4 regions of the Exiguobacterium sp. Helios genome follow, and region 2 is predicted to be linked to each of the others. Evidence: riboswitches for the same ligand, from Rfam matches in the RefSeq annotation. Region 2 holds a riboswitch; each other region holds the start of a gene.

What was found. Region 2 has a riboswitch for S-adenosylmethionine ahead of mtnK (S-methyl-5-thioribose kinase). Riboswitches for the same ligand answer to the same signal wherever they lie in the genome.
Region 1: linked by a shared signal. The riboswitch ahead of metK (methionine adenosyltransferase) and the one ahead of mtnK (S-methyl-5-thioribose kinase) in region 2 are both predicted to bind S-adenosylmethionine.
Region 3: linked by a shared signal. The riboswitch ahead of HNY42_RS15270 (methionine ABC transporter ATP-binding protein) and the one ahead of mtnK (S-methyl-5-thioribose kinase) in region 2 are both predicted to bind S-adenosylmethionine.
Region 4: linked by a shared signal. The riboswitch ahead of HNY42_RS13455 (methionine ABC transporter ATP-binding protein) and the one ahead of mtnK (S-methyl-5-thioribose kinase) in region 2 are both predicted to bind S-adenosylmethionine.

What each region holds. Positions count from the first base shown of each region.
Region 1 is NZ_CP053557.1:2,531,076-2,538,906, forward strand. It holds gene HNY42_RS13150 (MDR family MFS transporter) at 1-101, opposite strand, end outside; gene HNY42_RS13155 (tRNA 5-(aminomethyl)-2-thiouridylate-methyltransferase MnmM) at 280-870, shown strand; gene HNY42_RS13160 (alpha/beta fold hydrolase) at 922-1,626, opposite strand; gene HNY42_RS13165 (GNAT family N-acetyltransferase) at 1,710-2,195, opposite strand; gene metK (methionine adenosyltransferase) at 2,333-3,541, opposite strand; SAM riboswitch class I at 3,669-3,795, opposite strand; gene pckA (phosphoenolpyruvate carboxykinase (ATP)) at 4,028-5,596, shown strand; gene HNY42_RS13180 (EAL and HDOD domain-containing protein) at 5,654-6,907, opposite strand; gene HNY42_RS13185 (alpha/beta hydrolase family protein) at 7,075-7,818, opposite strand; gene ytkD (RNA deprotection pyrophosphohydrolase) at 7,790-7,831, opposite strand, start outside.
Region 2 is NZ_CP053557.1:689,380-697,210, reverse strand. It holds gene HNY42_RS03675 (ABC transporter permease) at 1-728, opposite strand, end outside; gene HNY42_RS03670 (sugar ABC transporter ATP-binding protein) at 721-2,244, opposite strand; gene HNY42_RS03665 (sugar ABC transporter substrate-binding protein) at 2,241-3,323, opposite strand; gene mtnA (S-methyl-5-thioribose-1-phosphate isomerase) at 3,343-4,392, opposite strand; gene mtnK (S-methyl-5-thioribose kinase) at 4,389-5,558, opposite strand; SAM riboswitch class I at 5,637-5,739, opposite strand; SAM riboswitch class I at 5,948-6,049, shown strand; gene HNY42_RS03650 (2,3-diketo-5-methylthiopentyl-1-phosphate enolase) at 6,130-7,320, shown strand; gene HNY42_RS03645 (2-hydroxy-3-keto-5-methylthiopentenyl-1-phosphate phosphatase) at 7,317-7,831, shown strand, end outside.
Region 3 is NZ_CP053557.1:2,963,309-2,971,139, forward strand. It holds gene HNY42_RS15255 (M20 family metallopeptidase) at 1-1,076, opposite strand, end outside; gene HNY42_RS15260 (MetQ/NlpA family ABC transporter substrate-binding protein) at 1,103-1,924, opposite strand; gene HNY42_RS15265 (methionine ABC transporter permease) at 1,958-2,608, opposite strand; gene HNY42_RS15270 (methionine ABC transporter ATP-binding protein) at 2,598-3,629, opposite strand; SAM riboswitch class I at 3,716-3,819, opposite strand; SAM riboswitch class I at 4,069-4,172, shown strand; gene HNY42_RS15275 (alpha/beta hydrolase) at 4,235-4,993, shown strand; gene HNY42_RS15280 (thymidine kinase) at 5,061-5,681, opposite strand; gene HNY42_RS15285 (DedA family protein) at 5,859-6,509, shown strand; gene HNY42_RS15290 (type B 50S ribosomal protein L31) at 6,545-6,790, opposite strand; gene rho (transcription termination factor Rho) at 6,888-7,831, opposite strand, start outside.
Region 4 is NZ_CP053557.1:2,584,568-2,592,398, reverse strand. It holds gene HNY42_RS13475 (class I SAM-dependent methyltransferase) at 66-704, shown strand; gene HNY42_RS13470 (S-ribosylhomocysteine lyase) at 708-1,172, shown strand; gene HNY42_RS13465 (PLP-dependent cysteine synthase family protein) at 1,169-2,092, shown strand; gene HNY42_RS13460 (bifunctional cystathionine gamma-lyase/homocysteine desulfhydrase) at 2,085-3,251, shown strand; SAM riboswitch class I at 3,311-3,416, shown strand; gene HNY42_RS13455 (methionine ABC transporter ATP-binding protein) at 3,497-4,519, shown strand; gene HNY42_RS13450 (methionine ABC transporter permease) at 4,516-5,181, shown strand; gene HNY42_RS13445 (MetQ/NlpA family ABC transporter substrate-binding protein) at 5,216-6,049, shown strand; gene HNY42_RS13440 (MDR family MFS transporter) at 6,122-7,348, shown strand; gene sufC (Fe-S cluster assembly ATPase SufC) at 7,505-7,831, shown strand, end outside.

The sequences.
Region 1 (7,831 bases), 1.2 Mb from region 2:
TGAATGTATAATGTATTAAACGGCCATAAAAAAGAGGACCCTGTCGTATTGATTGCCATCGCCAATACCAGAATCCAGACCGCGCGAGGTAATTTCGGCATGGTAAGTATCCTCCAATGTAGTTTCCAACCTTGCCACTTTACGAAATTATTCTGTCGTCTGTCAAGGAACTTCGATTTAAACGAACAATCGGAAAAATGATACAATTAACTAAAGGGTCGATTTTGCGGGTACTTAGAAAAAAATAGAGCATATCAATCAAAAAGAGGAGTTTTTGCCATGTCACTTGCACGTGTGTTACCTTATGCCAAAGAATTGTTGGAATCAGTCATCCATGAAGGGGATTGCGTCGTCGATATGACTGCGGGGAACGGTCATGATACGCATTTCCTTGCTGAACAGGTCGGACCGGGCGGACGGGTCATCGCTTTTGATGTCCAGGAGCAGGCAATCGAAGAAACGACCCGTCGGTTGCAGGCGGCTCACGTCTTCGATTGGGTCGATTTGTATCACGAAAGTCATATCCATGTCGGCGCTCGGTTATTTGCTGAACAACGTCCGATTCGTGCCGGAGTATTTAATCTTGGTTACTTACCGGGAAGCGATAAATCCGTCACGACGACAGGAGAAGAAACGCTAGAGGCACTCCGGGCCCTTCTTCCGGTCCTCGTCCCCGGTGGTCTGGTTGTCCTCGTGATTTATCACGGTCACTTGGAAGGACGCCGCGAACGTGATGCAGTGCTGGAGCATGTTTCATCCCTCCCCCAACAGGATTATGCCGTCTTGCAGTACCGTTTCTTGAATCAGCAAAATAATCCGCCGTTCATCGTTGCGATTGAAAAAAAATTAAAAAAACAAATACTCGATTAAACAACAGAGGAGTGCCGTCGTATGCGACGGCACCCCTCTTTTTAAAACATATTAATCTTCCACTAATTTCAGGAACAGCAACAACTTTTCAGCAAACCGTGTGTTCAAGCGTTCGAAACTGAAGTGCGGGAACCCGTGCAGACGTTGCAGATAAATCTGGTCCCCACCCATTTTCCGGCATACCTCAAGCGTCAACTTGACGTCAGCAAACTGATCGTCCGGCGCATAAAAACAAGCGAGTTGGACCCGCGGCAGTTTCTTACGTTCTTCATCATGGATGACAATTTCTTCTTCAATCTCACGATATTCAGCGTACGTCAGTTCACCGAGACGAGCAGCATCCTCATTATTTTGTCCGAACGGTAATGTCCCAAGCGGAGCATCCGGACGGAACCGGTCGAAGGCACTCGCGAAGACTTGTTTGACGCCTCCCAATTGCTTGGAATTGTGCCAATCAAATAACGGCGAGATAAACGTCAGGCTCGCCATCGGCAACTCATATTCTTGAAGCAGTCGGTTGACGACAAGCGCTCCCATACTGCAGGCAATGATATGAATCGGTAATTTCCGCTTACCGGCTTCGCGTAGTGCTTCTTTTAATAACTGTTGATGTTCTTCAAACGATACACGACGGGGTGCGTCGACCAAGAGGACCTCATATTCGTGCTCTAAGACACGAATCAGTGCTTCACTTGGCCGGGCACGTAATTGGAGTGGATATACAAGAACGATCACTCCGGTTGGTTGTTCTACCACAAACTCACCTCTTCATTCGATATCTGTTTAGTATGCAACAAATCCGACTTCAGCCAAACCGCCTTAAGTCGGATTCCGTTTCTTTAATATATACGTTGTAGTCGCGTCACAGGTTCCACCTGTCCGAAGACTTCCTCTGTCGTCTCGCTGATTTCCTTAAATCCGTATGAAGTCAAAAAGTGACGGGCTTTATAGTTTCGGGATTCAACATACACTTCAATCGGAGACGCCCCTTGCAATTCCAGTTCGCGGATCAGCCGGCGTCCGATTCCGTTTTGCTGGTATTTCGGCAAGACATACAGCCGGACGATTTCCCACGTTCCATCCACATCGATGGCGTGGATAAAACCGACGATTTCCCCGTCGATCAGTCCGACATTGAAGTATTCTCCACGTGCTTCTTCCGCTGTCCGGATTGCTCGGACCACTTCTTCCTGCGGGTACGCTTCTTGTACGAAATGGGCTTTCGAACGCTCTGAATAGATTTCCTCATATGTGTCCATCCAGGACGTGAGCGCAATATCATGAATGCGTGCTGCATCAGCCGGAACTGCTTCGCGTATCTCCATACCGAAATCCCCCTTTTCCTTTTACAGGCTCATGTTCTTTTACCCTTTTCTAGAAATTTCAGTCGTTTCCCTGCAAAGTTCCGGAGAAACAAAAAAAGTTCAGAAACACCCTTAAAAGGGAGTTTCTGAACTCAGGATTATGCGAAACGTTTTGCCTGCTCTTCAAGAGTAGCGGCTTTATCTGTTTGCTCCCATGGTAATTCGATGTCTGTACGACCGAAGTGACCATAAGCTGCTGTCTGACGATAAATCGGACGGCGGAGATCAAGCATCTTGATGATCCCTGCAGGACGGAGATCAAAGTTTTCTGCGATTAATTCAACTAGTTGCGCTTCAGGAAGTTTTCCTGTACCGAACGTATCGACTGCGATTGAAACCGGGTGCGCCACACCGATTGCGTAAGCAAGTTGAACTTCTGCTTTGTCCGCAAGACCAGATGCAACCAGGTTTTTCGCGACATAACGTGCTGCGTAAGCAGCTGAACGGTCGACTTTCGTTGGATCTTTACCAGAGAACGCTCCACCGCCGTGACGTGCATATCCGCCATACGTATCAACGATGATTTTACGACCTGTCAACCCTGCATCTCCTTGTGGTCCGCCGATGACGAAACGACCAGTCGGGTTGATGAAGAATTTTGTGTCTGCATCGATGTACTCTGCCGGGATGACCGGTGCGATGACATGTTCTTTCAGATCAGCTTGAATTTGCTCAAGCGTCACTTCTTCTGCATGTTGTGTCGAGATGACGATTGTATCGACGCGAACAGGTTCATTGTTCTCGTTGTATTCAACCGTAACTTGCGTTTTACCATCCGGACGGAGGTAATCGAGTTGCCCCGTTTTGCGGACCTCTGCCAAACGACGAGCCAGTTTGTGTGAAAGCGAGATTGGAAGTGGCATGAGTTCCGGTGTTTCTTTCGTTGCATAACCGAACATCAGACCTTGGTCTCCTGCTCCGATCGCATCGATTTCTTCATCGGACATGTTTCCTTCGCGTGCTTCAAGCGCTTGGTCCACACCGAGAGCGATGTCTGCTGACTGCTCATCGATTGATGTCAATACAGCACAAGTGTCTGCATCGAAACCGTATTTAGCGCGTGTATAGCCGATTTCACGAATAGTTTCACGAACGACTTTCGGGATATCCACGTAAGTTGATGTCGTGATTTCTCCAGCTACTAATACGAGTCCTGTCGTGACAGAAGTTTCTGCCGCAACACGTGCGTTTGGATCGGCTGCAAGAATTGCATCCAAAATTGAATCCGAAATCTGGTCACAGATTTTATCCGGGTGACCTTCAGTTACTGATTCCGACGTAAATAGTCGGCGATTAAGGTTTGTCATGTTTGACCCTCCCAAAAAAGAATTTGACGGTGTACTCATTTCCCCTAGTTGAGTGGGACGGTAAAATGAAAAAAACCTTTCCATGTCCAAAAATGGTCAGGGAAAGGTTGTGCGTTCTTCCTTTACCCTCTTATCGTTCGAAGTGTTTACTTCGCTTCAGGAGAGCACCTTTTCCTACATTAATGATGAAATTAATATAAGACGGTTGCCGGGTTTCTTCGGGCCTTGTTCCCTCCACCTGCTCAGAATAAGAGTATCCGTTACGAATTACATGATATAAACTTGTGCTCACTCTGTCAAGCAACGTTTTAATTTCTAGTCGAAAAATTTCGGAAGAGATGTTAAACTGTTAATGCTGAAAGCGTTTCCAGATAAATAGAAATCAGCGCAGGAAAATGATTGCCCTATCATTAGTATGTCATATATAATAAATGTGCCACACTAATAGTAGAGCTAAAACCAACGTAGGGGAAAGGTGGGGTCAGGATGCCGATGACGGTCCTGAATATCGAAGAGCTACTCAAGAAGGAGCATGTGTTCAAACAACTGTCCGTTGCTGAACTAGTCGAACATGCGATTCGCAACAAAGAAGGAGTTCTTGCAGAAAATGGTGCTTTGTCTGTAGAAACGGGGAAATTTACAGGTCGTTCACCGAAAGACAAGTTCATCGTCCGTGATCAATCGTGTGAGATGCATATCGATTGGGGTCATGTCAATCAACCAATGGAATCGGACAAATTCGAGCAACTGTTACAAAAAGTTCTTCGTTATATGAACGAAGCAGATCAACTTTACTACACAGAAGCTGCTGCTGGTGCCGATACGCATTTCACCCTTCCAGTGCGCGTCGTAACCGAATATGCTTGGCATAATTTGTTTGCGAAACAGCTATTCTTACGCGAATATCCTACGGTTGCGGCCTTTGAACCATTTACGGTCGTCTACGCACCACATTTTAAAGCGGATCCGGCGGTCGACGGGACAAACTCGGAGACATTCATCGCGATGTCTTTCGAACACCGTATTGTCTTGATCGGTGGTACAGAGTACGCCGGAGAAATTAAAAAATCAATTTTCTCGGTCATGAACTATCTCTTACCACAACAAGAAGTGTTGTCGATGCACTGTTCCGCTAACGTTGGACACGAAGGGGATGTCGCGTTATTCTTCGGACTATCCGGGACTGGTAAGACCACACTGTCTGCAGATGAGAGCCGTCAATTGATCGGCGACGATGAACACGGTTGGTCCCATGACGGTGTCTTCAACATCGAAGGTGGCTGCTATGCGAAAACGGTCAACTTGTCACGCGAAAAAGAACCACAAATCTTTGACGCCATCCGCTTCGGAACCGTTCTTGAAAACGTCGTCCTCGACGACACCCGGATTCCGGATTATGATGATACCTCACTGACGGAAAATACGCGTGCGGCTTACCCGATCACAGCAATCGAGAATATCGCCATCCCGTCACGCGCCGGTCATCCGAAAACGATTGTCTTCCTGACAGCAGATGCTTACGGTGTACTGCCTCCGATCAGTAAACTGACAAAAGAACAAGCGATGTATCACTTCTTGTCAGGTTATACATCTAAACTTGCCGGCACAGAGCGTGGTGTCACGGAACCGGAAGCAACGTTTTCGACCTGCTTCGGTTCCCCGTTCCTGCCGTTGATTCCAGAAAAATATGCGACGATGCTCGGGGAACTGATTGATCGCCACGGCGTCACCGTTTATCTCGTCAACACCGGTTGGACCGGTGGGGCTTATGGTACCGGCAGCCGGATGAAACTTTCGTATACACGGACGATGGTCAATGCAGCCGTCAACGGCCTGCTCGCAGACATCCCGACAGAAGAACATCCGATTTTCGGTCTGCATATGCCGATTGAAGTACCCGGTGTTCCGACTGATTTACTCAATCCGGTCAAGGTATGGGCGGATTCATCTGTTTACGAACAACAAGCGACTGCACTCGCGCAAAAGTTCACGCAGAACTTTGCACGTTTCGAAAGTGCGACGGATGCCATCAAAGCAGCCGGTCCCCGCGTTTAAAAATGATTGATGATACCAAAAAGGTTGAGCTCCTTAACGGATGCTCAACCTTTTATGTTAGACGATTGAATCTGTCTTATCTTGTAAATGAAGCTCTTTTTGAGAAAGCCAAACTTGGCTTTCTTTTAATAATTCATAAGCGCGGTGCTTCGCAATCCCGAATCGATTGCTCAGCATCTCGAACCGTTCGAACTCTCCCCGGTCTGCGCTGATCGCAAGGAGCAGGCAATCCCGAAACGGATGATCATCACCTTGTAAGACGTTTTTCAAAGCCGGTTCAATCGGAAGCTGATCAATGATTTCATCAATATCGACTGAGAGTAATGCATCAATATGAGACAGTAATCCAATCATATAAGCGCTCTCTGCTTTCAAGGTCTTCGTTTCCGTCGCAAACAGTTCACACAGCTTTGCACAATGCAAAGATGAACGTAACAATTCATCCGACCACCTGTACGGACTTGCGAGTTTCATTTCACGCAAAACGATTAACGAAATCCAGCTCTTTAATTGCGAAAATCCAAGTAAGGAAATCGCTTGTCGGACGGAACTGACGGTGTTCCGAAGACCGATTCCCGGAGAATTGATTAATTGCAGTACTTGTACACTGATGTAAGGATTTCCTTCGATTTCATCGACGACGTCCTCATAATGATCGTCTGTATCCAACCACTTCAGCATCTTCAACAGGACAGGTACTTGCGGAGGAACCGCCTTCCCTTTCATCAGCATCGGTTTGGCATAAAAGTATCCTTGAAACCAGTCATATCCCATCTCAAGGCTTCGCGTATGATCTTCATGTGTTTCGACCCGTTCTGCCAAAAAGCGCATATGCGGATAATTCCGCTTTAAAATATGTAAGATTGCACTTTGTTCGCGTGGGTTGATGGCTTCGATATCAATTTTAATCAAATCAATCAGATCAAACAGCTCTGCCCCATGATGACGCAACAGATCGGTTACGAAATCATCCAGTGCCAATACGAAGCCTGCTTCTTTCCACTTCTGCAACGTCAGGAGCATAGCAGCATCAATGTGAACCGTCTCTAACACTTCAATCACGAATCGGGTCGGATCCAAGTGATCGATCAGCTCAGACTGTAACAGATCGCCTGTGAAATTAATGAATAATCGTTTCCCTTCTGCTACACGGTCTACTCCCAAATGAATCAGTGTATTCGTCAATACATCCATCGTTGCCAAGTCACCATCAAACACTGCAGGTGTTTCAACGGAACGATAGAGCAGTTCAAAAGCGTCAATCGAACCAAACCGGTCTACAATCGGTTGTCGCGCAAGTAAGATTTCCATCTCATATATCCCTTCTAAATCCGTTAATCTGGCTTATTTTATATGTTCTAGTATATCAAATATCGTTTTCCCTTAAAAAATCTCTTTTTTAAAACATATCAATGTTCCCATCATTTGGAGAAAAAAACATCTCAATGCGAGGCACTGAGATGTTTTCACGAATCCTTTTACTTGGATAACATCCAATCGATGACTTGTTTCGTCACAAGCATTTTTTGATGGATTGGAAATTGATGCGCATATTGATATACCCATAAACGGGTCTTTTCCGGATAGCGGGCTGCATAGTTCGTCGCATGCCGCAACCGAACGTTTTGATCGTACAATCCATGAATCAATAAGACGTCTCCTTGCGGCGGAAAATAGAGTGGTGACCGGACGCGATATGCCTCCAGCCGTTGCTCTGGAACGCCACCGGTAAATCGTCTGAGCATTTTTTGCATCGTCCGTTGTTCTTCATACGTCCAAATCAAATTCGTCACGCCGGCCCAGGAAACTGTCCGGGCGACTTCACGATGATGCGCCAGTAAAAGCGCCATCTGACCGCCGCGGGAAAAGCCAAATACCGATGTCCGCTCGACATATTGATCGAGCCAATCAAAAGCACTGATGGCGTCAAGGATATCCCGTTGTCCAAAATCTTCTTTTCCGGTCCCCCCTAAGTTACCGCGATAAAAAGGAGCCATGACCAAATAACCGGCTTGCGCGAACTGCATTAAGCGGGTCGGCCGAACCATGCCGATATTACGTGTCCCACCACGTAAATACAAGAGACCTTGTCCGTTCGCCCGAACCGGTAAGATGATGTACGCCCCGACCCGTTCTCCGTCGGATGTTTCATAAAAGACCCGAAAGGTACGAAACGGTCCCTGGCGGGGGAGCTCAAACCAGTCGGCGTTCGGCGAGTACACGAAGAGTCTCCGG
Region 2 (7,831 bases):
CCGGCAATCAGATAAGCGAGTGCCCGGTACCGGTTGACCCGGATTCCGGTCAGATGGGCCGCTTCCGGATTTCCGCCGATGATGTACAAAAAACGTCCATGCCGGGTATGGTTCAAAAAGACATGCGTCACGGCGACGACGACAAGCATGATCAGAATGATCCAAGGCGCCTGACTGATTTTTAAAAACGACTCCGGAATCAATCCGACCGTCGGTGTTCCGTCGAGACGGGGCATCCCGGCACTGATTGATCCGCCACCGGTATAGGTCATCGCGACGCCTTCAAAAATGAACATCGTCGCAAGTGTGGCGAACAGATCCGGAATCTTAAACTTCACAATCAACAAAATGTTGACGAGTGCGACCGCCAAGGCAATTACGAGGGCCAGACCAATCGAGACGCCGAGCGGCAGGCTGTACCAGACAAAAAAAGAGACGACGAGCGAGCTGGCAAAGGTTGCGGTTGAACCGACGGACAAGTCAAAGCCGTTGACCGTCAACGAAACCGTTAATCCGATGGCGATGATGGTCACAATCGAGATGCTTCGTAAAATATTGACCAGGTTCGTCCCTTGTAAGAAATTCGGCGCCGTCATGGCAAAGAACAGAATAAGTGCAACAATCGCGAGGACGATGCCCCAGTCGTTCAAAAAGCGTAATAACGGTTTTCCCGGTGCGGTTCGTGGTGCGTCCGGCTTTGCCGTCGGTTTTTGCAATACATCATTCATTCTGTTGTCCTCCTGTTGCATACCACAATAATTGTTCTTCGGTCGTTTCCGCAGTGGTCTTTTCAAACACGATCCGTCCGTCATACATGACATAAATCCGGTCGGTCACAGCCAGCAGTTCATCCAGTTCGCTCGACGCATAGATGACGGCTTTCTGTTCTGCAGCCAATTGATCAATCACTTGGAAGATTTCCGCTTTCGCCCCGACATCGACGCCTTTTGTCGGTTCATCCAATACCAGGACGGACGCGTCTGCCAGCAACCATTTCCCGATGGCGACTTTTTGCTGGTTCCCACCGGATAAGTCGGCGGCACGTTGCTCGGTACTGCTGACTTTAATCGACAGTTGCTGCACGATTTTTTGAGCTGCGGTCCGCTCCTTTGTTTTCTGTATAAATCCGAACCGGTTGACGAATTGTTGGAGACTGGCTGCCGTCATGTTTTGGTCAATCGGATCTGCGACTAAAATCCCTTCTTTCCGCCGTTCTTCCGGCACCAGCCCAATACCGAGCCGGACTGCATCATTCGGCGAACGAAGGCGGTGTGTTTCTCCATGCAGACGAATCGATCCCGAAGTGACAGAAAGCGATCCGAAAATCGTTTTACACAGTTCCGTCTTACCGGCACCGACGAGTCCGGCAATTCCGATCACTTCTCCGGCACGGACGGTTAACGAGATATCATCCAGTTGTCCGGCGACTGTGACCCGGTCGAGTTCAAGTGATGGTGCACCCGCCGGACGCGCTTCCCGTTTCGATTGGCGCAGACGCCGGCCCAGCATCTGTTCGACGACGGTTTCCTTTGTTTGTCCGGCAAGAAGCTGACGTGACACCAGCTTGCCGTCCCGCATGACAGAAATGGATTCACAAATCTCAAATAGTTCCTGCAGGCGGTGGGAAATGAAGATGACGCCCAGTTGTTCCGTCTCTGCCAGCTCACGAATGATGCGAAACAGTTGCTCCGTTTCCCGTCCGCTGAGCGGGGCGGTCGGCTCATCCAATATCAGGAACCGGCTCTCCTGGACCAAGGCGCGGGCAATCAAGACCAGTTGTTTTTCGGCCAGACGCAACTCGCTGACCCGCTGCCGGACATCAATTGATGCTTTCAGTTTCCGTAAAGCACGTTCGGCTATTTCCTCGTATCGCTGCCGTCTGATGAACCCTTTCAGCTGTCCGTTCGTCAGCACATCGAGACAAATATTTTCCGCCACGGTCAAATAACCGACCAGTGCCGTATCGACTTCCTGATAAACGATTTCAATCCCGGCCCGTTTTGCGGCAGCCGGTGAATCGATTGTCAGAGGTACACCGTCAAACCAAATCGTTCCGTCATATGAATCGTACGCCCCGGCCAACACTTTCATCAGCGTGGATTTACCGGCTCCGTTCGCTCCGACAAGCGCATGGATTTCCCCACGGCCCACGGAAAAATCAACATCGTCCAGCGCCTTGACGCCGGGGAATTCGATTGAAATTCCCTGCATCTCCAGTCGTTTTTCCTTCACCGGACGGGTCATTTCCCGTCATTCGCTTTCCGCAGTTTTTCCATCCACGGTTCATTGAACTTTTCGGACGTACTCCAGCCTTTGATGATCGTATCGAGATTGTACATCGTCGTATCGACTTTCAGTGCTTTTTGTTCGACCAGTTTAGCGTCTAGGTCAAAAGTGTCCGGTGTGTTTTCCCCGGCCAGCTTTTTCGCCAGCAGACGCATATCCGTCTGTCCGATCAAATGCGGATCGACGGCACTCGTCGACACCCAGTTACTGCCCTTTTCACGCATCAGATTGATGTCCTGGTTCGAAACGTCGATTGAAATCAACGGAATCTCCTGACGTTTGTTATCCTTTAAGGATTTATAGGCTCCTTTGGCGACTTCATCCCAAGCACCCCAGACGGCATCGATACTTCCTTTCGGATATTTGGCGAGAATCGCGTTCATCTTCGCCGCAATATCGCCTTGGACATCCTGGAAGTTCGTTGGTCCGACTGTTTCAAGCGTTTTAATTTTTCCGTCTGCTTCGTATGTCTTGTAGATTTCCTGACGGCGGTCAAGCGGGGCAAATCCCGGACCGAACCACAGTTTGATGACCCGGACCGGCTGATCGTCTTTGACTTTCGTTACTTCATCGAGTGAAAGCTGTGCCAGTTTATGATCATCCTGGAACGTTTCCGTGATGCCTTTTAACGTCTGGTCCTTTTTCTTTGTCACTGTATCGAACGTCACGACTTTGATTCCTTTGTCGATTGCCGGTTTGATCATGTCGTAGGCATAATCCTCTTTTCCGTGCGAGATGATCAGTCCGTCATAATCCTGTTGGACGGCTTGGGCGACGAGTTCCTTGAATTTGACGTCATTGCCTTCCGAGATGAACGTGTTAACCTGAAAACCGAGCGCTTCCCCTTCCGAACGAGCTCCGTCCAAAAACTGTTTCGTATGGTCATCGGATGCCAGATTGCGGATAACGGCAATTTTGACGTCTCCCTGGACACTTTCCGGTACACCACTGATTTTTTTCGTCGGTGTCGCTTCGCTATTGGCGCAAGCAGCCAGCAAGACCGCCGGTGCAAGTACCGCAAATGCTAATTTTTTCATTTCGATCTCCCCAGTCTGTTTAACGTATTTGTTGTCCGATTGTCTGCTCGATCGTTTCGACGGACGGATGCTTGATGACTCCCAGTTCCGTAATGATTGCCGTGATCAATTCGTGCGGTGTCACGTCAAACGCCGGATTAAAGACGGCCACACCGGCCGGCGCCGTTGCTTTCCCTGCGAATTGCGTCACTTCACGGGCATCGCGTTCTTCAATCTCAATCTCGTCTCCCGACAAGCTCGTCAAATCAAAGGTCGAAAGGGGTGCCGCGACATAAAACGGAATCCCGAAAGCACGGGCCAGTAACGCCAGTTGAAACGTCCCGATTTTATTCGCGGTATCCCCGTTTCGGGTAATCCGGTCGGCACCGACGATGATGGCGGTGATGTTTTTTTCTTTGATGGTATGGGCGACCATATTATCGGTAATCAAGGTCACGTCAATACCGGCCCGTTGCAGTTCCCATGTCGTCAGACGCGCTCCCTGCAGTAACGGCCGCGTTTCCGATGCATAAACGGAGAGCAGAATTTCCTGTTCTTTCGCGAGATAAAACGGGGCAAGTGCCGTCCCGTAAGCCGCTGTCGCAATCGATCCGGCATTACAAATCGTCAGAACCCGGTCACCGGACTCAAATAATTCCAATGCGTGGATCCCGATTTGCCGGGATGTCTTGGCATCCGTTTCATACAGTTCGAGCGCCTTTTGTTCCAACCGTTTTGGTAACTCGGCAAGCGCCGTACTCGAGACAATAATTTGATTCAGCTCATCAAGCACGTTCCGCAAATTGACCGCCGTCGGCCGGGTTGCGAGCAATTGGGCCGACACCGTCAACAGTTCCTGTTTCGCTTCAGAAAGTGACCCTGTCGTCCGGCGGAATGCTTCCTGCACAAGGATGAAGCCGCCGAACAGGCTGATGGCCGGGGCACCGCGGACACGTAATTGTTTGATGGCGTCAATCGCTTGCGCCAAGTCATGGATAACCTCGTATCGTTCTTCTTCCGGGAGCCGGGTCTGATCCAAAATCGTCACCGTCCCGTTGTCATAGATGATGCTTTGGACGAATTGGCTCATCGGCTGAGTTCCTCCGTCAAATCGAAGTTCCGTAAATCGGTGAACGTCTTGCATTCGGTCCGGCGTTTGATCAATGCCACTCCAAGACGTAACGCATGACGTTTCCGCTCAAGTCGTTCCCCCGCGTCCGTGATGTTCTCGAGGTCCGCAACCGGTGCCAATCCAATCGTCCGCCGGATCAACTCACAACCGGCAAAGCCCAGTGCGTCCTGTAAAATCGTACTGAGGACATCGTCGACAAGTCCGCCCGCCGAACGGAACGGCTCTACCGCTTCGCGTTCCCATAATGCTTTGAACGTCGACGCAAAGGTCAGCCAAAACGTATCGATATCCTTCACCCGTCCATCCCGTAACTCGGCATAGTTTGGATACGCGGCAAAGCAGAGATGGGCGATGAATTGTCCGACATCAAAACCAAACGGTCCGTAAAAGGCGAACTCGGGATCGATGACTTTCGTTTCATCGGCTGAAGCAAAAATACTTCCGGTATGTAAGTCACCGTGCAATAATGCATCACCTTTTGTGATGAACAGTGTTTCCAGTTTCGCGACTTCGCGTTTCAGTTCTGCATCCTGCCATAACCGAACCGCTTCCGCTTCGAGGCCTGCTTCAATCGCATTCGTTTCCGCATCATAAAACGGGTCTGTGAAGATCAATTTTTCCGTGATATCACAGAGATCCGGATTGTAGTAGTTCCGCGCCACTTGTTTTTTCGCGACCGGTCCAAGCGCAAAATCCGACGTATAAAACAGTGTCCGCGCCAGGTACGAACCGATGTGTTCCGCGAGTAACGGATACTTTTCCCCTTCGAGCAAGCCGGTCCGGGCGATCGTTAAATGCGACAAATCCTCCATCACCGTAAACGCTTCTTCCTTGCTCGCATGGTAGACGTGCGGAACGAAAGGAACAGCGACTTTTGCGAATTCTTTTAAGGCCGATTGTTCAATCCAGGCCCGTTCGAGCGACAGCGGCCAGCTTTCCCCGACGACTTTCGCATATGGCAACGCCTGCTTTAAAATCAGCCGTTTTTCTCCTTCCTGAATCCGGAAAACGAGATTTAAATTCCCGTCCCCGATCTCTTCTGCCGTCACCGGTTCATTGCCGATTAATCCGAGTGTCCGGACCCGTTCAATCGCGTCCTGTACTGTAAATGCTTGGTATCCCATTCTGGTTTCCTCCTTGTTGATCACACGAAAAAACGCCTCTTTTCGTCAAAGAAAAGAGGCGCGGCAGAATACTCCGTCCTCTTATCTCTCAGACGAATGTCTGTTGGATGTAGCACCGTGCCGGATGGTCGGTTGCTGCGGCGTCTTCGGGCCAATTCCCTCTGCCAACTCACGATAAGAGTCATATGTAGTTGTCATGTGATTTGATGTTGATTTGAATACTACGTGCGTTGCTGGCCGTCTGTCAATTCCAATTTTTAGTGAAACGGATTCAAAAACGGAACCGTCTATAGAAGAAGTATTTTCAAAAAAATAAATTTTCAAAATATAGTTTGACAAGTGATGGATCTCATGTAAAAATTGCAATTAGATTTCACAATTTCATCCAATTCTTATCAAGAGCAGACGGAGGGACGAGCCCTACGATGTCGCAGCAACCGACCACTTGGCACGGTGCTAATTCTTGCAGCTAATACGCTGACAGATAAGAGTCCACGCGCAATTTTTCATGGTCTCTTGTCATTGACGAGGGACCATTTTTGTATTTTTCAATAAGGGAGAGACGATTCATATGGCGTACATTACCGCAACATACCAACTCGGAACGACCGATCAGTTGCCGAAACGGGCAGAGCAAATCGCGCTCGGTCTGACGGTCGGTTCATGGACCGATTTAAATCACTTGGAACAACAACAACTGGAATCCTTTAAAGGACAGGTCGTCCATACAGAAGAACATGACGGCAAAGGTTACATTACGATCCGTTATCCGGAACACAACGTCTCACGGGACTTTTCCGCTATCTTAACGACGGTCTTCGGTAAACTGTCGCTCGATGGACAAATCAAGTTAACCGACTTACAGCTTCCCCCGTCATTCACGAACGACTTTCCCGGTGCCAAATTCGGGATTGAAGGAGTCCGTCAATTGATTCAGGTCCATGACCGTCCCCTGTTGATGAGCATATTTAAAGGAGTCATCGGACGGGACCTCGTCTTTTTACGGGAACAACTCGAAGCACAGCTCGCGGGCGGCATCGATCTCGTTAAAGATGATGAGATTCTATACGACAATCCGTTGACGCCGGCACTCGACCGGGCACGGATCGGACGGGAAGTCCTCGACGCCCATTATGAACGCACCGGCAAACGGGCGCTTTATGCGATTACGTTAAGCGGTCCCGTCTTCGGCTTGAAGGAACAGGCAAAACGCCTGATTGAAGCAGGTGCCACGGCCTTCCTGCTCAACACGTTTACATACGGACTCGATGTCCTGCGCGAGTTGGCTGCCGATGCGGACATTTCCGTCCCGATTTTTAATCACCCGGCCTTAAGCGGTGCCTTGATCGCAAGTCCTGAATACGGTATTTCGGCTCCTGTTCTGCTTGGAACGTTACCCCGACTGGCCGGTGCTGACTTGACATTGTTCCCGTCTCCCTATGGTAACGTTGCACTCGCCAAAGATTTGGCCCGCGGGATCGCCGTTGAAGCGACGCGAATCGGAGAAACGAAGACGATTCTGCCGGTTCCGTCCGCCGGCATCCATCCCGGCCTCGTCGCTCAGCTCGTCCGTGATTTCGGTACCGATTCGGTCATCAATGCCGGAGGCGGCGTTCACGGTCATCCGCAAGGGGCAGCGGCCGGTGTCCTTGCATTCCGTCAGGCGCTCGACGCCGCACTGACCGGAGAATCGCTGACAAGTGCCGCAACGCGGCAGGAAGAATTACGGGTCGCCCTTGACGCCTGGGGGATCACGAAATGACGACTCGGATTTTATGTGACTTCGACGGCACGGTGACGGAACACGACAACATCATCGCCTTGATGAAAGAGTTTGCCCCGCAAGAAGCATTTGAACCATTAAAAAAAGGTGTGCTCGACCGTTCGCTGTCGATCCGGTCCGGGGTCGGACAGATGTTCCGATTGTTGCCCTCAGATCGAAAACAGGAGTATATCGATTTTTTGATTAATCGGGCAGTCATCCGTCCCGGCTTCGACACCTTACTCGCCTTTGCCAAATCAAACGGAATCGACTTTGCGATTGTCAGCGGCGGGATTGACTTTTTTGTCCAACCGATTCTTGCCGATTTACTGACAGATGAAACGATTTACTGCAACGGCAGTGACTTCAGTGAAGAGACGGTCCGGATTGAATGGCCACACGCTTGCGATGCGGCATGCAACAATCAATGCGGCTGTTGTAAAACGTCAATCGCCCGGAAGTTGAAGCAGGACGGCGATTCGATCATCGCAATCGGCGATTCCGTGACGGA
Region 3 (7,831 bases), 770 kb from region 2:
GATTTCGTCGCCTCCCGGAAACTTTCCGTATGGGCAACTAAGTCGTCTGCTCCAATCTTGATGTACGGATGGATCGTCGGCAGGACCTGGCTGATGTTGCCGGCGTCGGTCGAACCGAGACCCTGCCGTTCATCGGTCTTGACGTCTTCCCCAAGCGCCGTCGCTTCTTCCCGGAAAATCTCGTCAAACGTCCGGTTGAACAACAGGTTATCGACTTCGTTTTGGAAGGCGATGATCTCAAGCGTCGCTCCGGTCGCAAGGGCTGCCCCTTCGGCAACGGCTTTGACTTTTGCCGTCACCGCATTCAGCCGTTCGCGTGTCGTCGCCCGGATGAAGAAGCGGGCTTTGGCATACTCCGGAATGATGTTCGGCGCATCTCCACCATCGGTAATGATTCCGTGAATCCGGATGTCACTCGGCAACTGTTGCCGTAACGCATTGATTCCGTTAAACAACTGAATGACGGCATCCAGGGCATTGATCCCTTCTTCCGGCGAAGCTGCCGCATGGGCCGGTTTACCGGTAAAGGCAAAATCGAGCGGATCAACGGCGAGCGAAGAACCGGTAATCCGGGTCTGTCCGGACGGATGGACCATTAAGGCCGCATCGATGCCCGTCAGCAGATTGTGTTTGACGAAACTCCCTTTCGCACTCCCGTTTGGTCCGCCTTCTTCCGCCGGTGTCCCGAGGACGACGACACTGCCGCCGACTTCATCCAGAACTTGACTGACGGCAATCGCTGCTGCGACACTTGTCGTGCCGATGATGTTGTGTCCGCATGCGTGACCGATTCCCGGCAAGGCATCATATTCAGCTAGAAAAGCGATCGTTGCTCCCGGTTTATCCGAGACCTTCCGGGCGAGAAACGCTGTCTCGTGTCCGGCCACACCAAGTTCGACTGTAAACCCTTCGGCTGTCAGGCGTTCCGCATGATGACGCGACGCAAAATATTCTTCATTGCCGATTTCCGGTGTCGCATGAATCCGATGGCTCGTCTCAAGATACGACTCCCGTTTTTGCTCAATATCCTGTTCAATCGTTTGTGTCAGGTTTTGCCGTCTCGTCTGAATTGTCATTTGGGTCACGCTCCTTTTGGTTTTTGTTATTCGCCAATCTCGCTAAGTGGGACGAACGTCGGAATCGTGCTTCCTTTGTACTCTTTTTTGATGAAGGCAGCGACATCGTCCTGCTGGTAAAGGGAAGCGATTTTTTTCAACGTCTTTTTGTCTTTGTCTTCTGTCCGGGTCGCGATGATGTTGATGTACGGTTTCGCCGTCTCGTTTTCATGGAGAATCGAATCTTTGATCGGATTAAAGCCGGCATCGACAGCGATTCCGTTATTGATGATTGAGGCGGAGACATCCGGTAGGACGCGTGGTGTCTGTCCGGCGACGACCGGGACAATCTTCAGTTTTTTCGGATTCTCGACGATCTTATCGACGGATCCGTTGCCGTCAAAGTCGTCCGGCAGCTTGATCAGGCCTGCTTCCTGCAACAGGAGCAATGCCCGCCCCATGTTCGTCGCTTCATTCGGGACGGCAATCTTTCCACCGACCGGAATGTCTTTGACGTCCTTGATCTTATCCGAATAAATTCCCATCGGCGCGATGACCGTAGTCGCAATCGGCGACAGTTTTAACTTATGTTCTTTTTTGAAGGCGTTAAAGTAAGAGACGGTCTGGAAGGAGTTCGCATCAATCTCTCCTTCCGCGAGTGCGAGATTCGGTTGAACATAGTCGGAGAACTTAACGAGCTCAATCGTGATGCCTTCTTTCTTCGCTTTTTTCGCGACGTATTCCCAAACTTGGGTGTCAGAACCGCTGACGCCAAGTTTCACCGTCTTTTGATCTTCTTCTCCGGAAGCGGCACATCCCGCAAACAATACCGTCGTCAATGCTGCACCAATCGCTAATCCTTTTTTCATCATCCATCTCTCCCTTATCTGTTCTATGTTTTTTTAGTGTCTCCGAATTTTTCGTGCCAACAGGTTGCCTGTTGTCTGTAACCCTTGAACCAAAATGACGAGAATCCCGACCGTGATGATCATGACGGTCGTATCAAACCGTTGATAGCCGTACGTGATCGCCAAGTCACCCAGTCCCCCGCCGCCGATTGCCCCGGCCATTGCCGATGCCCCGATCAAGCCGATTGTCGCAATCGTCAGGTTCAGGACAAGCGAGCTGAGGGCTTCCGGCAAGAGGAAACGGAAAATCGTCTGCAGCGGTGTCGCCCCCATCGCTTCTGCCGCCTCCAAGACACCGGTGTCGACTTCGAGCAATGAACTTTCAATCAGGCGGGCGATGTACGGTGCCGCATAAAAGACGAGCGGAACGATCGCTGCCTGCGTCCCGATCGACGATCCGACAATCAAGCGGGTCAACGGAATGATCGCGACGAGCAAAATAATGAACGGAACGGACCGGAAGATGTTGACAATACTGCTTAAGACATTGAAGAAGGGGATTTGTTCGAGCAATGCTCCTTTTCGTGTCACGACAAGCAGGATGCCGAGCGGTAAACCAATCAATGTCGAAAAGAGTAACGACAGTCCGACCATCGTCATCGTTTGCAAAAAAGCGGTCCAAATATCCGTATAGTTAACCAGCATCTGCGAGCACCTCCTCGACGACGACATCCGATTGATCGATGTAATGCAGTGCCCGTTTGATTTCCGCCGCATCACCGATCAGTTCAACAAGCAGACTGCCAAACGGAATGTTTTGCAGTTCCGTGATGCTGCCGTGCAGGATGTTGAGGTCGACATCAAACCGTTTCGCGACTTGCGATAAAAGCGGTTGTCCGGTCCCTGCCCCGAGGAAGTTGATTTTGTAGATATGGTGCCCGGTATCCCGTTGATCGATGACTTTTTGAACTGACGCCGGAATCTCATCCTGCATGACGGAACGGACGAAGTTTTTTGCCGTCGCCGTCTGGGGGTTCGAAAAGACGTCGAATACGGTACCCGATTCAATCAACTTGCCGGCTTCGATGACGGCGACCCGGTCACAAATTTCACGGATGACACCCATCTCATGGGTAATCAGTAAGATCGTGATGCCGTATTCCTGATTGATTTGTTTCAGCAGGCGTAATATGTGTTGTGTCGTCTGCGGATCAAGCGCCGAGGTTGCTTCGTCACACAACAGGACGGACGGCTGGGTGGCAAGTGCCCGGGCAATCCCGACCCGTTGTTTCTGTCCGCCCGATAACTGATCCGGGTAATGATCGGCCTTATCCGCCAAGTCGACGAAATCCAGCAGTTCATTGACCCGCCGATGGACCTCGTCTTTTTTGACGCCCTTTAAGACAAGGGGTTTTGCGACGTTCGCAAAAACCGTATTCGAATCCAGCAGATTGAAGTGCTGAAAAATCATCCCGATGTGTTGTTTGGCTTCCCGTAACTGTTTCGCCGAGAGCGCCGTCAAATCTTGGCCATCGACCGTCACACTGCCCGATGTCGGCCGTTCAAGCAGGTTGACGCATCGTAATAAGGAACTTTTACCGGCTCCACTGAAACCGATGACACCGAAGATTTCTCCCTTTCGGATTTCGAGATCGACCCCGTTCAGCGCAGCAATCGATTGTTCCTTTGTTTCATAGATTTTTTTTACATTTTTGAATGTAATCACCACTTGTTCCCCCTTTAAAATACAAAAAAGGTCTCTTCTTAAGAAACAAGAAGAGACCTGGATCCGCACAATGGCAGAATCCACTCGACTCATCTCTCAGACAATTGTCTGATGGAATTGGCACAGTGCTCATAATGAGTCTGTTGCCGAGGTTTCGTAGGGCCAGTCCCTCCACCTCTCTGGATAAGTGTTGCGGTATGAAATTCGTATGTGTGTTGTTGCCGGTTGAACTTATGTCGTAAAACTAATTTTTACACTACAGAAAGATCTTTTAAAGGTCAACCATATTTTCAAAAATAAACCATATGACCCATATCGATTTTTTTCCCGGGACAAACTGGATCGTTGTTTGAATTTTGACGCCTGTTCAAGAGAGTTTGACAATTCATTTCCGCCAATGCTATCATCTTCTCAATGATTAATCCGACAATTCCTATACGATATATCAAGAGTGGACGAGAGACCTGGCTCTAGGACTCCACGGCAACCTGCTGTTATGCAAGGTGCTCCGACCAGCAAAGCGGTTGCTTTGGATGATACACACGAGAAACTCGTTTGCGTCCAAAGCCAAACGGGTTTTTATTTTTGAAATGGAGGACGAGATGATGAGTATGGTTTATCCTGTTATACCGGGTGCGGAAGCCTTTTCCTTAGGACGCGGATCCGTCGGCATTTTGCTCTGTCATGGTTTTAACGCAACGCCGCAAAGCGTTCGGGCTGTAGGAGAACAGTTCGCAGAACAAGGTTTCTCCGTCTATGCCCCTCGCCTGCACGGTCATGGGACCGATGTCCTGGAATTCGAAGCGACGACGGCAGATGACTGGAAACAGAGCTTGCGTGACGGCTTCGAACAGTTAGCCAGACGGTGCGAATCGATCTTCATCGTCGGACAATCGATGGGGGCGACACTTGCCCTGTCACTTGCCGCTGAAGGTCTCCCGATTGCAGGAATCATCACGATCAATGCCGCCTTGTCCGTCCCTGCTTACGAAGCCTTATCCTTCACCGATTGTCCGGTCTATCTGCCGGAAAGCACCCCTGATATCAAGCAGACCGCTTTTGAAATCATCTATGATCTTGTCCCCGCAGTTTGTGCTTCAGAACTGTTACGACTCATTGATGACACGCGACTACACTTAGCGACGATTCAAATTCCGACACTTATTTTATATTCTGCTGAGGATCACGTCGTCCCGCCGGCCTGTTCCGATTATTTGTACCGGACGATTGGGGCAACAGATAAACGCAGTTATTGTCTGCTCGACTCGTACCATGTCGCGACGCTTGACCATGATCAAAAGACGATTGTCCGTGAGACCTTACAATTCATCGAACAGTTCAGCCGGTTGACACGAACTGGTTGATAAAAAAAAGTGAACGATTCCCGGCCGTGAGGCCAAAGAATCGTTCACTTTTTCAAATCGTCTATTCTCAATTTTGCTGTTGTTTTTTCCATTCCTGTAACGGTTGCGGTTTGCCCGGAACTTGATGACAATGACGGCAACGCGGTTCATAGGATTCAGACGCCCCGACGAGAATGATTGGATCATTGTAGTTTGCCGGCTTCCCGTCAATCAATCGTTGTGTCCGTGACGCCGGATCTCCACACGACAGACAAATCGCCTGTAATTTCGTCACGAATTCCGCACGTGCCAGTAATTCAGGCATCTTGCCGAATGGCTCGGCCCGAAAATCCTGATCGAGTCCCGCACAAATAACGCGTTTGCCATCCTGAGCCAGTGCTTCGATGACTGCGACAATCTCATCGTCAAAAAATTGAACTTCGTCAATCGCGACGATTTGCGTCTCTTCCGCCACTGCTGCATAGACATCACGGCTCGTCGCCATCGGAATCGCAATGACCGAGTTGCCGATATGCGACACGACATGCTCTTCATGATACCGGTCATCGATTGCCGGCTTGAACACTTGAACCGGTAACTTTCCATACTGTGCCCGTCTGACACGACGGATCAGTTCTTCTGACTTACCGGAAAACATACTTCCGCAAATCACTTCAATCCAACCATATTGATTGATCACATGCATCATCGTAAACACCGTCCTCTAAATTAGTCACTTTAACGAGTATAGCCCGAATCTAAATTGAGAAAAAGGATTGACTTCTAAAAATCAAAAACCCTTGCCAAATTCGCCACTTTCTTCATCTTCTCATTTCAACTGGTATGTATTTCCTGTACACTGAAAGAGAAGTTTCTTTGAAGGAAGGTGACTCCGATTCATCACATATTACATGAAGTCCTCCATCAATATGGAGCGTTCGGACTCGCAATTCTTCTGGCCGGTGGAATCGTCGGTCTTCCGGTTCCAGACGAGACGTTACTCGTCATGTCAGGATTCTGGATGCATCATGGTGATTTGCCGCTCGTCGGAACAATTTTTGCTGCCTATGCCGGCAGTTGTATCGGAATGACAATCAGCTATGTGCTCGGTCTGAAACTTGGAATGCCGTTGCTCCATCGAATGGCTCCGAAGTTACGTATTTCTGAAAAACATGTTTTCAAAGCAGAAGCCGGATTTTTACGTTACGGAAAAACGGTTTTAATCATCGGTTATTACATACCCGGTCTCCGGCAGCTGTCCGCTTTTTTTGCCGGCGTCTCGAAAATGCCGTTCCGGATCTTCGTTACTTATGCCTATACTGGTGCTTTAATTTGGATCAGTGTCTTTTTAGGAGCAGGTTATTTCCTAGGTCGCCATTTTTCCTTCAGTCTTTTACTCGAACATTTTGCGAACAATCCGGATACACTTCCGTATCTGATTGGTGCTGCCGGTGGAATCGGTCTATCCTTCGTTTTAAAAACGTATCTGGCGTACCGTGCCAAGTTCTGTCTATACAAAAACAGCCTGCTCCAGTAATGGAGACAGGCTGTTTTTTAATACTGAAGTCGCAATTACTTGCGGCCGTATTTTTTGTTGAAGCGATCGACACGACCGTCTGCAGCGTTGAACTTTTGACGACCAGTGTAGAATGGGTGCGAGTCCGAAGACACATCCACACGGATGAGTGGGTACTCGTTTCCATCTTCCCAAGTGATTGTCTCGTTCGAAGAACGTGTAGAACCAGTCAAGAATTTGTACTCAGTAGTTGAGTCCATAAATACAACTTTGTTGTAGTTTGGGTGAATTCCTTGTTTCATGGTTGTTTTCTCTCCTTCCGCCCTGGTTCATTTGCTGAGCCAGAGTAAGTTACCTTCCTATACTAAACGATTTTTTCATGCCCCGCAATACCTATTTTCAAGTCGTTGTGTCGGTTTTCGTCACACGTGGCTTCACAGGTGCGCGCCGTACGGGTTTCTTCTTTTCTTTCTCCAGTTCGACAAAAAATTCTTCGTTATTTTTCGTGTCCCGAATCTTGCGTAAGAAACTGTCGACAAACTCATTGGACTCGTTCATCGTCCGGCGGATCGTCCACAAGGCATCGAGCTGATCTTGCGGTAACAACAACTCTTCTTTCCGTGTTCCGGATTTCCGGATATCGATGGCCGGGAAGATCCGGCGCTCGGATAATTTCCGGTCCAGATGCAGTTCCATATTGCCGGTTCCTTTAAACTCTTCATAGATGACATCATCCATCCGGGAACCGGTTTCGACGAGTGCCGTCGCAAGAATCGTCAGACTACCACCGTGTTCGATATTCCGGGCGGCACCGAAAAAGCGTTTCGGTTTGTGGAAGGCTGCCGGGTCAATCCCCCCGGACAACGTCCGACCGCTTTGCGGAACAGTTAAGTTATAAGCCCGCGTCAACCGTGTAATCGAGTCCATTAAAATAACGACATCTTTTTTATGTTCGACGAGGCGCATCGCTCGCTCCAAAACGAGTTCCGAAATCCGGACGTGGTTGTCCGGTGTTTCGTCAAACGTTGAACTGACGACATCCGCTCCGGGGACAGAACGTTCGATATCCGTCACTTCTTCCGGCCGTTCGTCAATCAACAGAATAATCAATTCAACATCCGGATGATTCACCTGGATCGAATTGGCGATTTCTTTTAATAGAGAAGTCTTACCTGCTTTTGGCGGCGCGACAATCAAACCGCGTTGGCCAAATCCAACCGGGGCAATCATATCCATCACCCGGACCGACAAATGACGCGGTTCTGTCTCAAGACGCATCAGACGATCTGGATAGATCGGTGTCAATGCCGGGAAGAACAGACGATTGCGCGCCGTATCCGGTG
Region 4 (7,831 bases), 1.1 Mb from region 2:
GTAAATTACTTTAATTCATATCCGATTAGTCGGAATTAAAAGAGAGATACGGAGGACGAACAGGCATGACAGTACGTTTTATGGATGTTTTTACAGAGTGGGCGTCAACATACGACGACACGGTAACGGGGCATGATCCGGAGTACAAAGAAGTCTTTCGTCGTTATGAAGAAATATTAGATACGGTCGCAACGAAAGCTCTCTCACCGGTTGTTGAGTTTGGTGCAGGAACCGGTAACCTGACGCAACGGTTGCTGGAGCGACATGATCATGTCCTCGCCGTCGAACCGAGTCCGGAGATGCGGGATATTCTCATCAACAAGATTCCGGAACTTCCGGTGCAGGACGGACATTTCCTGTCGTTTACGGCAGATGATGCGAAAAGCTTTGTTTCGACGTATGCGTTTCATCATCTGACGGATGAGGAAAAGGGAGAAGCTGTTGATTTGATGGCGAAGATTTTGCCGCACGACGGAAAAATCGTTTATGCCGATACGATGTTTGTTTCAGAAGAAGCCCGCTTACAAACGATTGCTGAAGCGAAAGCACAGGGATTTAACGGACTGGCGGAAGATTTGGAACGTGAGTTTTATCCACTGATTCCGGTGATGGAACAGATTTTTGCGTCACGCGGGTTTGATGTTTCATTTACACAATACAATCACTTCGTCTGGCTCGTAGAAGCCGAGAAAATGGGGGAATAAATCATGACACTTAAAAAAATGAACGTAGAAAGCTTTAACCTGGATCATACGAAAGTCAAAGCACCATATATTCGCGTTGCCGGATACAAAGACGGTAAAGTCGATCAAGTCGTTAAATACGACATCCGCTTCACGCAACCAAACGTTGAGCAAATGCCGATGCGTGCAATGCACACACTGGAACATTTACTGGCAGAAAACATCCGTAACTATTCGGATGATGTCATCGATGTCTCGCCAATGGGTTGCCAGACTGGTTTCTACATGGCGATGATGAACTTCGATTCGGTCGAAAAAATGAGCGAGCTTGTTGAGAAAACATTAAAAGACGTCTTAGCAGCAGAAGAAATTCCAGCGCAAAATGAAGTCCAATGCGGATTCGCAAGCGCCCACGACCTTAAAGGAGCGAAGCACTATGCCGAGAAAATGCTTGCCGGTCGTGATGAATGGGACATCGTCTTCGGATGATCGCGAAATCAGTTCGCGACCTCGTCGGAAATACGCCGCTCTACGAGATTACTTCATTCGATTTGCCTGCTGGTACGCGGATTTTGGCGAAGCTCGAATGGATGAACCCTGGGGGCAGCGTCAAAGACCGCCTTGGCATTCAACTCGTTGATGCCGCGATCGAACAGGGATATGTGACACCAGGTGGAACGATTATCGAACCGACTGCCGGCAACACCGGCATCGGTTTGGCGCTCGCCGCCAAAAAGTATGATTTACATGTCATCTGTGTCGTTCCGGAAAAGTTCAGCCAGGAGAAACAGACGTTGATGCGGGCACTCGGCGCGACTGTCGTCAACACACCGACTGAGCTCGATATGCAGGGCGCGATTGATAAAGCAAAAGAACTCGGACAAACGATTCCGAACAGTTATGTTCCGCTTCAATTCGAAAACGAAGAAAATCCGGTCACGTATCAGCGGACACTTGGTCCTGAGCTGATGGCGGAACTGGATCAGATTGATTGGTTCGTTGCCGGATGCGGGTCAGGCGGAACGTTTGCCGGAACAGCGGCCTATTTAAAAGAACGTCTCGGGACGAAAGGTGCAATCGTCGAACCGGAAGGCTCGGTCCTCAACGGGGGACCAGCCGGACCGCATAAGACGGAAGGTATCGGGACGGCCAAATGGCCAAGCCTCGTCTCGCGTGACTTAGTAGATGAAATTCATACGATTTCAGATCATGATGCCTTCACGAAAGTCCATGAATTGGCGGCTCGTGAAGGATTGCTCGTCGGCAGTTCGGCCGGCGCGGCACTCGTGGCAGCACTTGATCTGGCACATCGTTTTCCAGGCAGTACCATCGTCACCGTCTTCGCGGACAGTGCCGAACGGTATTTAAGCCAACAAATCTTTGAAAAGGTGGACGAGACACATGCGTAAAAAGACAGCATTGATTCATGGAGGAACAGGCGTCGATCGAGCAACAGGTGCCGTTACACCCCCGATTTATCAAACAAGCACATACAAACAGGAAAAAATCGGTCAGTTAAAAGAAGGATATGAGTATTCCCGGACAGCGAACCCGACACGGACGAGCATCGAACGTCTGATTGCCGATCTTGAAGGCGGTGCACGCGGTTTTGCCTTCGGATCAGGGATGGCAGCGATTCACGCTGTCTTTAACCTGCTCGAATCAGGTGACCACATCGTCATGACCGATGACGTCTACGGCGGGACATTCCGTTTGATGCAGCGTGTCTTACCGAAGTTCAACATCCAAGTGACATTCGTCGATACGACGGATCTCGCGGCGACAGAAGCTGCGGTGCAAGACAACACGAAGATGCTGTATGTCGAAACACCGACGAACCCGTTGTTGAAAGTTACAGATATCGCAGCAGTTGCTGAGATCGCGAAACGCAACAACTTGAAACTTGTCGTCGACAACACGTTTGCGACACCATACCTGCAGCAACCACTCGCACTCGGTGCAGATATCGTTCTTCACAGCGCGACAAAATACATCGGCGGTCACTCGGACGTCGTCGCCGGACTTGTCGTTGTCAACAGCGACGAGCTCGGAGAAGATCTTCACTTCATCCAGAACTCGACCGGCGGTATTCTTGGACCGCAGGACAGCTTCCTGCTCGTCCGTGGATTACGGACGCTTGGTATCCGGATGGATGCAATCGAAGAAACATCACACGATCTTGTTCAGTTCTTAAAGGAACAGGACGTCGTTTCAAACATCTTCTATCCGGGACTGGCATCACATCCGGGTCACGCGACACAACAGAAACAGGCGACCGGTTTCGGCGGAATGATCAGTTTTGATGTCGGTTCAGCAGAAAATGCGGAGAAACTCGTCGAAGCGACACATTTCTTCACATTGGCTGAAAGTCTTGGAGCGGTCGAGAGTTTGATTTCCGTTCCGGCACGGATGACGCATGCGTCGATTCCGGCAGAGCGTCGCGCAGAACTCGGAATTACAGATGGTCTCGTTCGGATCTCGGTCGGTCTTGAGGACGCGGAAGACTTGAAAGAAGATTTGGCACGTGCTTTCAGTCTGCTTCAGCCGGTTTCAGAAAAAACTGTTTGACAAGCAAAATAACCCCTGCTAATATTCAGATTATATTAAAAATAACTAAATACCGATAACTCTTATCGAGAGTGGTGGAGGGACTGGCCCGATGAAACCCGGCAACCGCGGAATTTATTCCGAAGTGGTGCTAATTCCAGCAGACGATTGTCTGCAAGATGAGAGCAAATGGTTTTGTGTACTGAAAAAGTGCGCGCGTTTGCTCTAAAACGTGCGCACTTTTTTTATGTTTAGGAGGGACCGTATTGATTCGCTTACAGGATGTAGGAAAGATTTATCGCTCGAAGCGCGGATCGGTTGAAGCCGTCGTCAATGTCGACTTGTCAATCGAGCGCGGTGAAATTTTTGGAATAATCGGTTATTCAGGGGCAGGGAAATCAACACTGATTCGTTTGCTGAACATGCTGGAGGCACCGACGAGCGGATCGATTCAAATCGACGGTGTCGAAATGACGACGCTCAAACCGAAAGAATTACGCGGCGTCCGCAAAAATGTCTCAATGGTATTCCAGCACTTTAATCTGCTGTGGTCACGGACCGTTGAAGAAAACATCATGTTCCCGCTCGAACTCGGCGGTTATCCGAAAGCCCGTCGCAAAGAACGAGTTGCTGAACTGATTCAACTCGTCGGACTCGACGGACGCGAAGGTGCTTACCCGTCGCAACTGTCAGGTGGACAAAAACAACGGGTCGGGATTGCCCGGGCACTGGCATCCAACCCAGATGTCTTACTCTGTGACGAAGCGACCAGTGCGCTGGATCCGAAAACGACGGACTCGATCCTCGAGTTGCTTGTCGACATCAACAAAAAATTAAAACTGACAATCGTCTTGATTACACATGAGATGCACGTCATTCAGAAAATCTGTCACCGGGTTGCCGTCATGGAAGCCGGGAAAATCGTCGAACAGGGACCGGTCGCAGAAGTGTTCCGTCACCCGAAACAGGCGATGACAAAAGAGTTCGTCAAACAGTTGACGTCACCATCTGAAAACGAATTGACGTTTGCGAAATTACGCGAACGCTACCCGACCGGAAAAATCGTCCAGCTGACGTTCGTCGGTTCGACGGCGGAAAGTCCGATCCTGGCCGAAGTCATGAAAGACTCGAACTTATTATTCAATATCATCGGCGGAAACGTCGGACAGACGCAGGACGGGGCACTTGGAACGCTGTTCATTCAGCTGCTCGGGTCGGAACAGGAAGCACAAGCGGTCATCGCCAAACTTCAAGCGAGTGACGTTGAAGTGGAGGTGGATCACCGATGAGTACATTTTTTACAGATGTGGATTGGGATATGGTTTGGGAAGCAACCCGCAGTACCGTCTATATGACGGCTGTTGCAGGACTCGCGACGTTCGTCCTCGGACTGGCGATCGGTCTGTTGTTATATGCGACGAACGAAGAATTGTTGTTTAAAAACCGGACACTCTATTCCGTACTCAGCTTTTTAGTCAATATATTCCGCTCGATCCCGTTTATCATTCTATTGATTCTGTTGATCCCGATCACGAAAATCATCGTCGGGTCATTCTTAGGACCAACGGCTGCATTACCTGCGTTAATTCTCGGTGCAGCACCGTTTTACGGCCGGATGGTCGAACTGGCACTTCGTGAAGTCGATAAGGGTGTCATCGAGGCGGCTGAATCGATGGGCGCAACGAAGTTCCAAATTATCTATAAAGTCCTGATTCCGGAAGCTTTGCCGGCAATCATCTCAGGAATCACCGTTACGCTTGTCGCACTCGTCGGTTACACGGCAATGGCCGGGTTAGCCGGTGGTGGTGGACTGGGAGACATGGCCTTCATCGAAGGATTCCAGCGTTCACAAAATAACATCACCGTCATCGCGACACTGTTGATTCTTGTCATCGTCTTCATCATTCAAATTATCGGTGACCTGCTTGTCAAAGCCATCGATAAACGGTAATACCTATCTTATTTAACCTTGGGAGGAATCATTCATGAAACTTTGGAAAAAATTCGTCGGCACAGCAGCCGTATCGGTCTTAGCAGTCAGTCTTGCAGCATGCGGAGAAGAATCTTCTTCAGGCGGCGGCGATTCAAAAACACTCGTCATCGGAGCGTCAAACGTTCCTCATGCTCAAATCTTGGAGCATGTTCAAAAAGAATATGAAGCAAAAGGCTATAAACTCGAAATCAAGAAGTTTCAGGATTATGTTCTTCCGAACAAAGCATTGGCTGAAAAAGAAATCGATGCGAACTATTTCCAACACGTGCCGTACCTTGAGCAACAGGAAAAAGAAAACAAAGACTATAAATTCGCGAGTGCCGGCGGCGTTCACGTTGAACCGCTCGGTGTCTATTCTAAAAAATACAAGTCTTTGGATAAACTGCCAAAAGGTGCAACGATCTTAACAAGCTCAAACGTTGCAGAACGCGGACGTGTCTTGACGTTCCTTCAAAACGAAGGGCTGATCAAGTTGAAAGACGGTAAAACAACAGATGCACAATTGAAAGATATCGTAGAAAATCCAAAGAAAATTAAGTTTAAAACGAACATTGAAGCGTCACTCTTACCGCAAGCCTACAAAAATAACGAAGGTGACGCGGTCCTCATCAATACGAACTACGCGATCGACAACGGTCTGAACCCGTTGAAAGATACGATTGCACTGGAAGACGAGTCTTCACCGTACGTCAACATCATCGTGACGCGTGACGGCGATGAAAAAGACAAACGTGTCACGACATTGCTCGATATTCTCCACGAGAAAAAGAACCAGGACTGGATCACAAAAGAATACAAAGGTGCGGTCGTACCGGTCAGTAAATAATCTGCTCGATGAATGCATTCTTCCTATATAATGGAAGGATGCATTATTTTTTTGTGCGAAAGGGGGATTTTCATGCAACGTTTGAAACAGCTTCACCCATTGACGGTCGGCGTGTTGCTCGGGACATTTTTTGCCCGGCTCGGGACTTTCATCACCATGCCGTTTTTTGCGATTTACTTATCGGTCGTCCTGAAATTCAGTCCGGTCGACGTCGGCTGGATTCTCAGTATTTCAGCCATCGCGAGTCTCGTCATGAGTTTCGTCGGCGGGACATTATCCGACCGCTACGGCCGCCGGACGATGATGCTCAGCGGAACGTTCGGTTTTGTGCTTGTCTTCATCGGACTGGCTCAAGTCGAGACCTTTTGGGCGTTCTTCATCCTGAGTGCCTTAAACGGCATTTTCCGGTCCATCTTCGAACCGTCGGCCCGGGCATTGATCAGTGATACGACGGAGGAAGAAAACCGGTTGTTCGTCTTTAATATCCGTTATACGTGCATCAATATCGCAGCGGCGATCGGACCGGGGATTGCCTTGTTGCTCAGTGCGGGGAATACGTCGATTACCTTCTATATTACGGCGTTCGTTTACTTCGGCTACGGCGTCGCGATTTTCATCCTGTTCCGACGTCATCCGATTACGGAAAGCCACGGCGGGAAAAAGGTGTCGTTCGGAGCGACGGTCCGATTGTTAAAAACCGATGTCGCCTTTACGTTTGCGCTCGCCGGTATCATCTTTGGTGTCTTCGGATACAGTCAGTTCAACTCGACGTTGCCTCAGTTTTTGACGACGACGACCTTATTGTCCGGGGGAACGAGTCTGTTCGCCTTACTGATTACGATTAACGCGATCACCGTCCTCGTCGTCCAGTACCCGATCATGAAGTTCGGTGTCAAGACGTCACCGCTCGTCTCGATCACGGTCGGGATTGCGACCGTTGCCGTCGGATTATTCGTCATGGGAACGGCCGGCACGGTCTGGCTGATGATCGGTGCGATGTTCATCTTCACATGCGGGGAAGTGATGATGTTTACGATGACGGACATTTTGACGGACAGCTTTGCGACACCGGAATTACGGGGAAGTTATTTCGGGGCGATGGGCTTGACGTCGATTGGTCAATCGGTCGGACCGGTCATCGGCGGACAATTGTTACTTTATTTTGGACCGGAACGTCCGTTGCCGATTTTCGGTATTTTAGCCCTCTTGACAGTTCTCGGAATACCACTGCTCTTACTGTCACAGCGGGTTCATCGACAAACGAAACCGGAAGAAGAGAAGGAAGTCGTCTCACTTTAAAGTCATTCTCACTGAAAGGCTCGGTTTTGAGAAAAAACCATGAGCGATGACGCTTGAATAATGTGGTATGATTCATTAAGATTAGAATGATACTAAATTAGTAACTCTCGTGAACTGAATCGTCAGACACGAAATGAATAGATGGAGGGATTCTACATGAAGGCTTCACACTTAAAGATTGAAGATTTACACGTTGCAATCGACGGCAAAGAAATCTTGAAAGGCGTCAACTTAGAAATCAAAGGCGGCGAAATCCACGCGGTCATGGGACCAAACGGGACTGGTAAATCAACACTCGCATCTGCATTGATGGGTCACCCGACGTATGAAGTGACATCAGGATCAGTCACACTCGACGGCGAAGACGTCCTCGAAATGGAAGTCAACGAACGTGCGCAAGCAGGTATGTTCCTTGCAATGCAATACCCAAGCGAAATCAGTGGTGTGACGAACTCAGACTTCCTGCGTTCAGCAATCAACTCA